3 regions of the Mesorhizobium sp. CNPSo 4671 genome follow, and region 1 is predicted to be linked to each of the others. Evidence: predicted binding sites of a transcription regulator. Region 1 holds the regulator's gene; each other region holds the start of a gene.

Region 1 (2,264 bases):
TTCGGCATCCCCGCCACCATGGAAAACGACTGCAACATGATGGCGGTGGCGCTGCGCTGGCGCGATCCCGAGCGCTATCGCGACGACTTCATCGCCATCCTGCTTTCGCACGGCATCGGCATGGGCCTGGTGCTGAAGGGCGAGCTGTTCACCGGCACCCATTCCTCGGGCGGCGAGTTCGGTCACATGATCCATCGGCCCGGCGGCGCGCTTTGCCGCTGCGGACGCCGCGGCTGCGTCGAGGCCTATGCCGGCAACTACGCCATCTGGCGCAACGCCAGGCAGCTTGGCGAGGACACCGAGCCGGTCGCCGACGTCAGCGACGCACAGATGCGGGCACTCGCCGCCACCGCACGGGAAAGAGACGGGCCTGAGCGAGAAGCCTATCGCAAGGCCGGCGAGGCATTGGGCTATGGCCTCGGCAGCCTGTTCGCGCTGATCGATCCCGCGCCCGTCGCCATGGTCGGCGTCAGTGCCGCCGCCTTCGACCTGATCGAGCCGGCATTGCGCGAGGCGATCGCGCAGACCGCCGGCGGCCAGCACTCGAAATCGATTTCCTTCGACACCGAACCGAACGAACTGCCGCTGATCCGCGAAGGCTGCGCCATGCGCGCGCTGACCTTCGTCGACCAGGAGATTTTCGCGCCGGGCGTGCAGGCAAGGGCGGGCGGCGTGGGCAAGAACGTGGCCTGAAACCGCTCGCGATCAATCCTCGCGGATCGCGTAGCCCGCGCCGCGAATGGTGCGGATGACGTCGGGCATGCGGCCATTGTTGACCGCCTTGCGCAGGCGGCCGACATGCACGTCGACGGTGCGCTCGTCGATGTAGATCGTCTCGCCCCAGACATTGTCGAGCAGCTGGCTGCGCGAGAACACGCGGCCGGGATGGCGCATCATGAATTCGAGCAGGCGGAACTCGGTCGGCCCAAGCCGTATCTCGCTCTTCTTGCGATAGACCCGGTGCGATTCGCGGTCGAGCACGATGTCGCCGACCTTGAGCACGCTGGACAGCACTTCCGGCTTGGCGCGGCGAAGCAGCGCCTTGACTCTTGCCATGAATTCCGGCGTCGAAAACGGCTTGACCAGATAGTCGTCGGCGCCGGTGGAAAGTCCACGTACACGGTCGCTTTCTTCGCCCCGCGCGGTCAGCATGATGATCGGCAGCCGCTCGGTCTCGGGCCGCATTCGCAGGCGCCGGCAGAGTTCGATGCCGGACACCGCAGGCACCATCCAGTCGAGCACCAGAAGGTCGGGCACGTTCTCCTGGAGCCGGATTTCGGCTTCGTCGCCGCGCGGCACCACCTCGACCTGGTAGCCTTCGGATTCCAGATTGTAGCGGAGCAGCACCCCCAGCGGCTCCTCATCCTCCACCACCATGATGCGTGGCGCGATCATCGACTGGTTACCCCTGCGCTCAGGCTGCCGGCGCTGACATCGCCGTCTCGTCCTGTTTTGGACGATTGGCGGGCAGCTGCGTGCCGGTCAGGACATAGTACGCATTCTCGGCGATGTTGGTCACGTGGTCACCGATGCGTTCGAGATTCTTGGCGCAGAACAACAGATGCGTGCAGGCCGTGATGTTGCGCGGATCCTCCATCATATAGGTCAGCAGTTCACGGAAGACGGAGGTGTATTTGACGTCGATACGTTCGTCGTCGGCGCGCAACTTCGCCAGTGCGGCGGCATCGCGCGCCGCATACTCCTCGATCACGCCCTGCACCTGGATCAGCACCAGCTGCGCCATGGCGTCGATGGAATGCGACAGGTCGCGCGGCGTGGCGCTGAGACCGACGGTGCCGACGCGCTTGGCGATGTTCTTGGCAAGGTCGCCGATGCGTTCGAGGTCGCCGGCCATGCGGATCGAGCCGACTACATGACGCAGATCGTCGGCCATCGGCTGGCGCTTGGCGATCAGCGTGATGGCACGGTCGTCGAGTTCGCGCTGGCGCGCGTCCATGATCGCGTCGTCGGAGACCACGCGCTGGGCCAGCGCATTGTCGGAATTCAGCAGTGCCTTGGTGGCGCCGCCGACCATCGAGCCGGCGAGGTCGCCCATGTCGCTGATCAGCCTGCTGATCTGTCCGAGATCCTCGTCGAAGGCTGCGACTGTGTGTTCGGCCATGATCCTGGTCCTCGTATGCGTGCGATCAGCCGAAGCGGCCGGTGATGTAGTCTTGCGTGCGCTTCTCGCGAGGCGACGTGAAGATCTTCTCGGTTTTGTCGAACTCGACCAGTTCGCCCAGATACATGAAGGCGGTCTGCTT
Region 2 (2,264 bases), on a different contig from region 1:
AGCTCGATGCCATAATTCCATGGCGCGCCATCCATGTTCCAGTGCTTGGGGTTCTGCTCGTAGACACCGAGCAGCACGCCCTTGCGCTCCTGGCGCAGGTAGGAAAAGCCGTCGAGGTCGACGGCGATGCCGATCTCCCGGTCAAGCGCCGCGATCTCGGGAATGTCCTCGGTGACGAAATAATGGTGCTCCATCGGCGTCACCGGAAGATCGACGCCGGCCATGCGGCCGAGCTGTTTTGCCCACAGACCGCCGGCGTTGACGACATGCTCCGCAACGATGGTGCCCTGTTCGGTGACGACGTCCCAATGGCCGTCCGCGCGAGACTTCAACTCGACGACACGGTTGCGCAGAATGATGTCGGCACCGCGCTTCTTCGCAGCGCCGGCATAGGCATGCGTGGTGCCATAGGGGTCAAGATGACCCTCATTGGCATCGTAGAGACCGCCGATCACACCGCTGACATCGACGATCGGACAGGTTTCCCTGATCTCGTCCGGTGTCACCAGGCGAGCCGTCTCTATGCCGACCGACTGGAACACCGCCCAGGCCGATTTCAGCCATTCCCAGCGCTGGGGGGCGCTGGCGATGTTGACGCCGCCGGTCATGTGCAGGCCGATATCCTGGCCGGATTCGGCCTCGATCTCGCGGTAGAGATTGATGGTGTAATCCTGCAGCGCCGCGACGTTGGGATCGGCATTGAGCGCATGAAATCCGGCCGCCGCATGCCAGGTCGAACCGGCGGTCAGTTCGGCGCGCTCGATCAGCGCCACATCGGACCAGCCGAACCGCGTCAGATGGTAGAGCACCGAGGCGCCGACCACCCCACCCCCGATGACCACTGCGCGATAATGCGGCTTCAAGGCTTCCCTCCCGGTCCGTCAGAAGCCGCACCATATACGCACTGGACATATGTGTCCAGCGCGTTGCGAGACGCACCTCGCCTGACCGAACCAACACGTGGCGAGGTGATCAATTCGTTGGCTCGGGCACACGTTTCTGTCGGCGCGTGACGAAGCGGCGGTATGTACCGCGCGCTGTCACGCAAGCATCATGTTCGCGCCTTAGACCGCTTTTGGGGGGCGCGCGGCATCATCGATGTACCGCCTCTTTCAGCTTTTTCGTTCTTCGGCCGCTCCGGCACGCTTTGTCACAAGAGGATCATCCATGAAACACCTGCACCGAACCGCCTCGCTCGGCGTCGCGCTGGCCTTGTTCACCGCCTTGACGCCGGCGCTCGCCGACAGCACCGCGACCGTCCTCGTCAACAAGGGCCTGGTCGGTGTCGGCCGCATTCCGGCCGCTCAGCGCGACAAGTTCGGTGAGACGTTCGGATCGGGTTCGGGCATGGCGATCGATACCGCTGGCTGGACGCATGACGCCGGCAGCTACAAGGGGTCGCTCTGGCTGCTGCCGGATCGCGGCTACAACGTCGCCGGCACTACCGACTACCGGCCACGCATCAACACGATCGGCATCGAGTTCACCCCGGCGGCACCAGGCGCCGCCGGCCAGGAGCAGACCGAAGTCAAGGCGACGTTAGCCGACACAATGCTGCTGACCGACGACAAGGGCGCTGACGCCACCGGCCTCGATCCGCTCTCGGATGTGCGCCCGGCCGCCGGCGACATGCCGATGCTGCCCGTCGCCACCAATGGCAAGCTCGCCCTCGACAACGAGGCGATCGTGCGGCTGCCCGACGGCTCGATGTTCATCTCCGACGAATATGGTCCCAACATCTACCACTTCTCGGCGCAAGGCCGCCTGCTATCGGCGACCCAGCCGCCGGCAGCGCTGGTGCCGATGCGCAAGGGCAAGCCGAATTTCTCCTCGGACAATCCCGGCCCGGGTGCCGCCGAGCCCGACCCGAAGGATCCCGATACCGGCCGCCAGAACAACCAGGGCCTGGAAGGCATGGCGATGACGCCGGACGGCAAGTTCCTGATCGCCGTGCTGCAGTCGGCGACAAGGCAGGATGGCGGCGATTCCGGTTCGACCCGGCAGAACACCAGGGCGCTGGTCTATGATGCCTCCGACCTCGCCCATCTCAAGCTGGCGCATGAATATGTCGTGCCGCTGCCGGTGTTCAAGGATGCCAAGGGCAAGACCAAGGTCGCCGCGCAAAGCGAGATCGTGGCACTGTCGGACACGTCCTTCCTGATGCTGGCGCGCGACAGCGGCAACGGCCAGGGCCTCAAGGGCGACACCTCGCTTTTGCGCCAGATCTTCGTCGTCGACGTTTCGGCGGCAACCGACATTGCCGG
Region 3 (2,264 bases), on a different contig from region 1:
AACCCGCCGCTCAAAATGGCGCAGGTCGGCCACAAGGAATTGATGCGTGTGATGACCGCCGCCGGCTACACGGTCGAAACCCAGGGCTTTCCCAATGCCTAGGGTTTCCCGAATGCCTGATGCGATGGGTTCACGGCGAGCCAGGTTGCTGTAGATTGGCCCGATGAAAGATTACGAGCACCCCTTCTTCCGCCCGCTATGGCGGCGTGTCGCCGTCGTCGCTGTCTGCATTATCTGGTCGATCATCGAATTCGCCACCGGCACGCCGTTCTGGGGCGTCATCGCGCTCGGCTTTGCCGGTTATGCCGTCTGGCAGTTTTTCTATCTCTACAGGCCGGCCGATGAGAGCAAGGCAACGGCCGAGGCCGAACCGAAGGAGTAAGCCGATGTCCAAGCTGCTGGTGAAGGCCGACAAGGGCCATGGTCGCGTTGCCCATGTGACGCCGAAAAGCGCCGGCTGGACCTATGTCGGTTTCGACCTGCATCGGCTGAAGCCCGGCGAGAGCGCCTCAGGCAAGACCGACGATCGCGAAATCTGCCTGGTGTTCGTGACCGGCAAGGGCACCGCGAAGGCCGGCGGCAAGGACCTCGGCCTGCTCGGCGAGCGTATGTCGCCCTTCGAGGGCAAGCCGTGGTCGGTCTATGTTCCCGAGGGATCGGACTGGTCGGTGACGGCCGATACCGAGCTCGAACTCGCGGTCTGCTCGGCGCCTGGCCTCGGTGGTGGACTGCCGGTCCGGGTGATCGGACCCGACGATCTTGGCCAGGAAGTGCGCGGCAAGGGTACCAACACGCGCTACGTCACCAACATCCTGCCGGAAGGCAAGCCGGCCGATTCCTTGCTGGTGGTCGAGGTCATCACGCCCGGCGGCAACACGTCGAGCTATCCGCCGCACAAGCACGACCAGGATAATCTGCCCGCCGAATCCTATCTAGAGGAGACCTATTACCATCGCCTCAACCCGCCGCAGGGCTTTGCCTTCCAGCGCGTCTATACCGACGCCGACACGGATGGCCATCGCGCGCTCGACGAAGCCATGGCGATCGAGGATGGCGATGTCGTGCTGGTGCCCAGGGGCTATCACCCCTGCGCCGCCTGCCATGGGTACGATCTCTACTATCTCAACGTCATGGCCGGGCCGAAGCGGACGTGGAAATTCCACAATGCACCCGAGCACGAATGGTTGATGAAGGCCTGAGCGCCGATGTCTCTCGAGTGAAGCCATTGGTCCAGCTGGGAAAAATCGTCGGCTAAGGACTTCTCAGGTCGATTTGCCATCGAAAACCCGTCAAAGCTTCGTCAATCCGTCATGGAAATCACCTATGGCAGCGAGACTGACGAGGACTTCCCATGCGTTATGCCATCTACTTCACCCCCCGGCAGGACGAACCGCTGGCGCGGATCGCCGCCAACTGGCTGGGCCGCGACCCGTTCGGCGCGGCGACAAGGCCGGTCGAGGCCGTGGCCGATTTATCGGCGGCGGAAGTTGCCTTCCACACCGCCTCGGCGCGCCGCTATGGCTTCCACGCGACGCTGAAAGCCCCCTTCCGCCTGGCGGCCAACGAGACGGAAACCTCGCTGCGCGCCGCAATCGACCATTTTGCCGAAGCGACGCCTGTTGTGACGATCCCGCGCCTCGTCGTCAGCCAGATCGACAGCTTCTTCGCGCTGGTGCCCGAGGGACCGTTCCCGCCGCTCAACCGCTTCGCCGACGACGTCGTGCGCGATTTCGACCGCTTTCGCGCGCCGCTGACCGAGGCCGAGATCGAACGGCGCAGCCCGGATTCGCTGAAGCCGGCCGAGTTCCGCAATCTCTGCCAGTGGGGTTACCCCTATGTCTTCGAGACCTTCCGCTTCCACATGACACTGTCCGGCCGGGCCGGGCCACAGGAAAGCCCTCGTCTTCGCCTAGCAATCGACAGCCTGTTCGCGGACGTGCTGCGGCAGCCGGTGCTGGTGGATGCGCTGACGCTGTTTGTCGAACCCGAACCGGGCGCGCCGTTCATGGTGCTTTCGCAGCACGCGCTGGGACGCCGCCCTGCCAGAAGAATCGCCTGAACAAGCCCTGCCCTGGACAAATCAAGGACTGCCTGAAATGACCGCCGAAACCGTTCTTTCCAACGCCCGCATCGTACTTGCCGACGAGATCGTCGAGGGGTCGCTGGTGCTGCGTGACGGCTTTATCGCCGGCATCGATGCAGGCTCTGGCCGGACCGGCGAGGACATGGGCGGCGACTATGTCATTCCCGGGCTGGTCGAACTG

The links. The regulator PhoB, encoded in region 1, activates phosphate uptake and scavenging genes when phosphate is short. The targets are predictions, from matches to a motif close to TGTCATNNANCTGTCAT.
Region 2: the regulator PhoB is predicted to act here: its motif matches at 1,039-1,055, upstream of AC04SF_RS09810 (esterase-like activity of phytase family protein).
Region 3: the regulator PhoB is predicted to act here: its motif matches at 1,296-1,312, upstream of AC04SF_RS13075 (DUF1045 domain-containing protein).

The regions. Positions count from the first base shown of each region.
Region 1 covers NZ_JBWLUW010000007.1:320,254-322,517, reverse strand. The annotation lists gene AC04SF_RS21425 (ROK family protein) at 1-693, shown strand, start outside; gene phoB (phosphate regulon transcriptional regulator PhoB) at 706-1,395, opposite strand; gene phoU (phosphate signaling complex protein PhoU) at 1,415-2,122, opposite strand; gene pstB (phosphate ABC transporter ATP-binding protein PstB) at 2,148-2,264, opposite strand, start outside.
Region 2 covers NZ_JBWLUW010000003.1:339,734-341,997, reverse strand. The annotation lists gene AC04SF_RS09815 (GcvT family protein) at 1-863, opposite strand, end outside; gene AC04SF_RS09810 (esterase-like activity of phytase family protein) at 1,168-2,264, shown strand, end outside.
Region 3 covers NZ_JBWLUW010000004.1:203,756-206,019, forward strand. The annotation lists gene iolE (myo-inosose-2 dehydratase) at 1-102, shown strand, start outside; gene AC04SF_RS13065 (DUF3329 domain-containing protein) at 164-382, shown strand; gene iolB (5-deoxy-glucuronate isomerase) at 387-1,199, shown strand; gene AC04SF_RS13075 (DUF1045 domain-containing protein) at 1,352-2,059, shown strand; gene AC04SF_RS13080 (alpha-D-ribose 1-methylphosphonate 5-triphosphate diphosphatase) at 2,097-2,264, shown strand, end outside.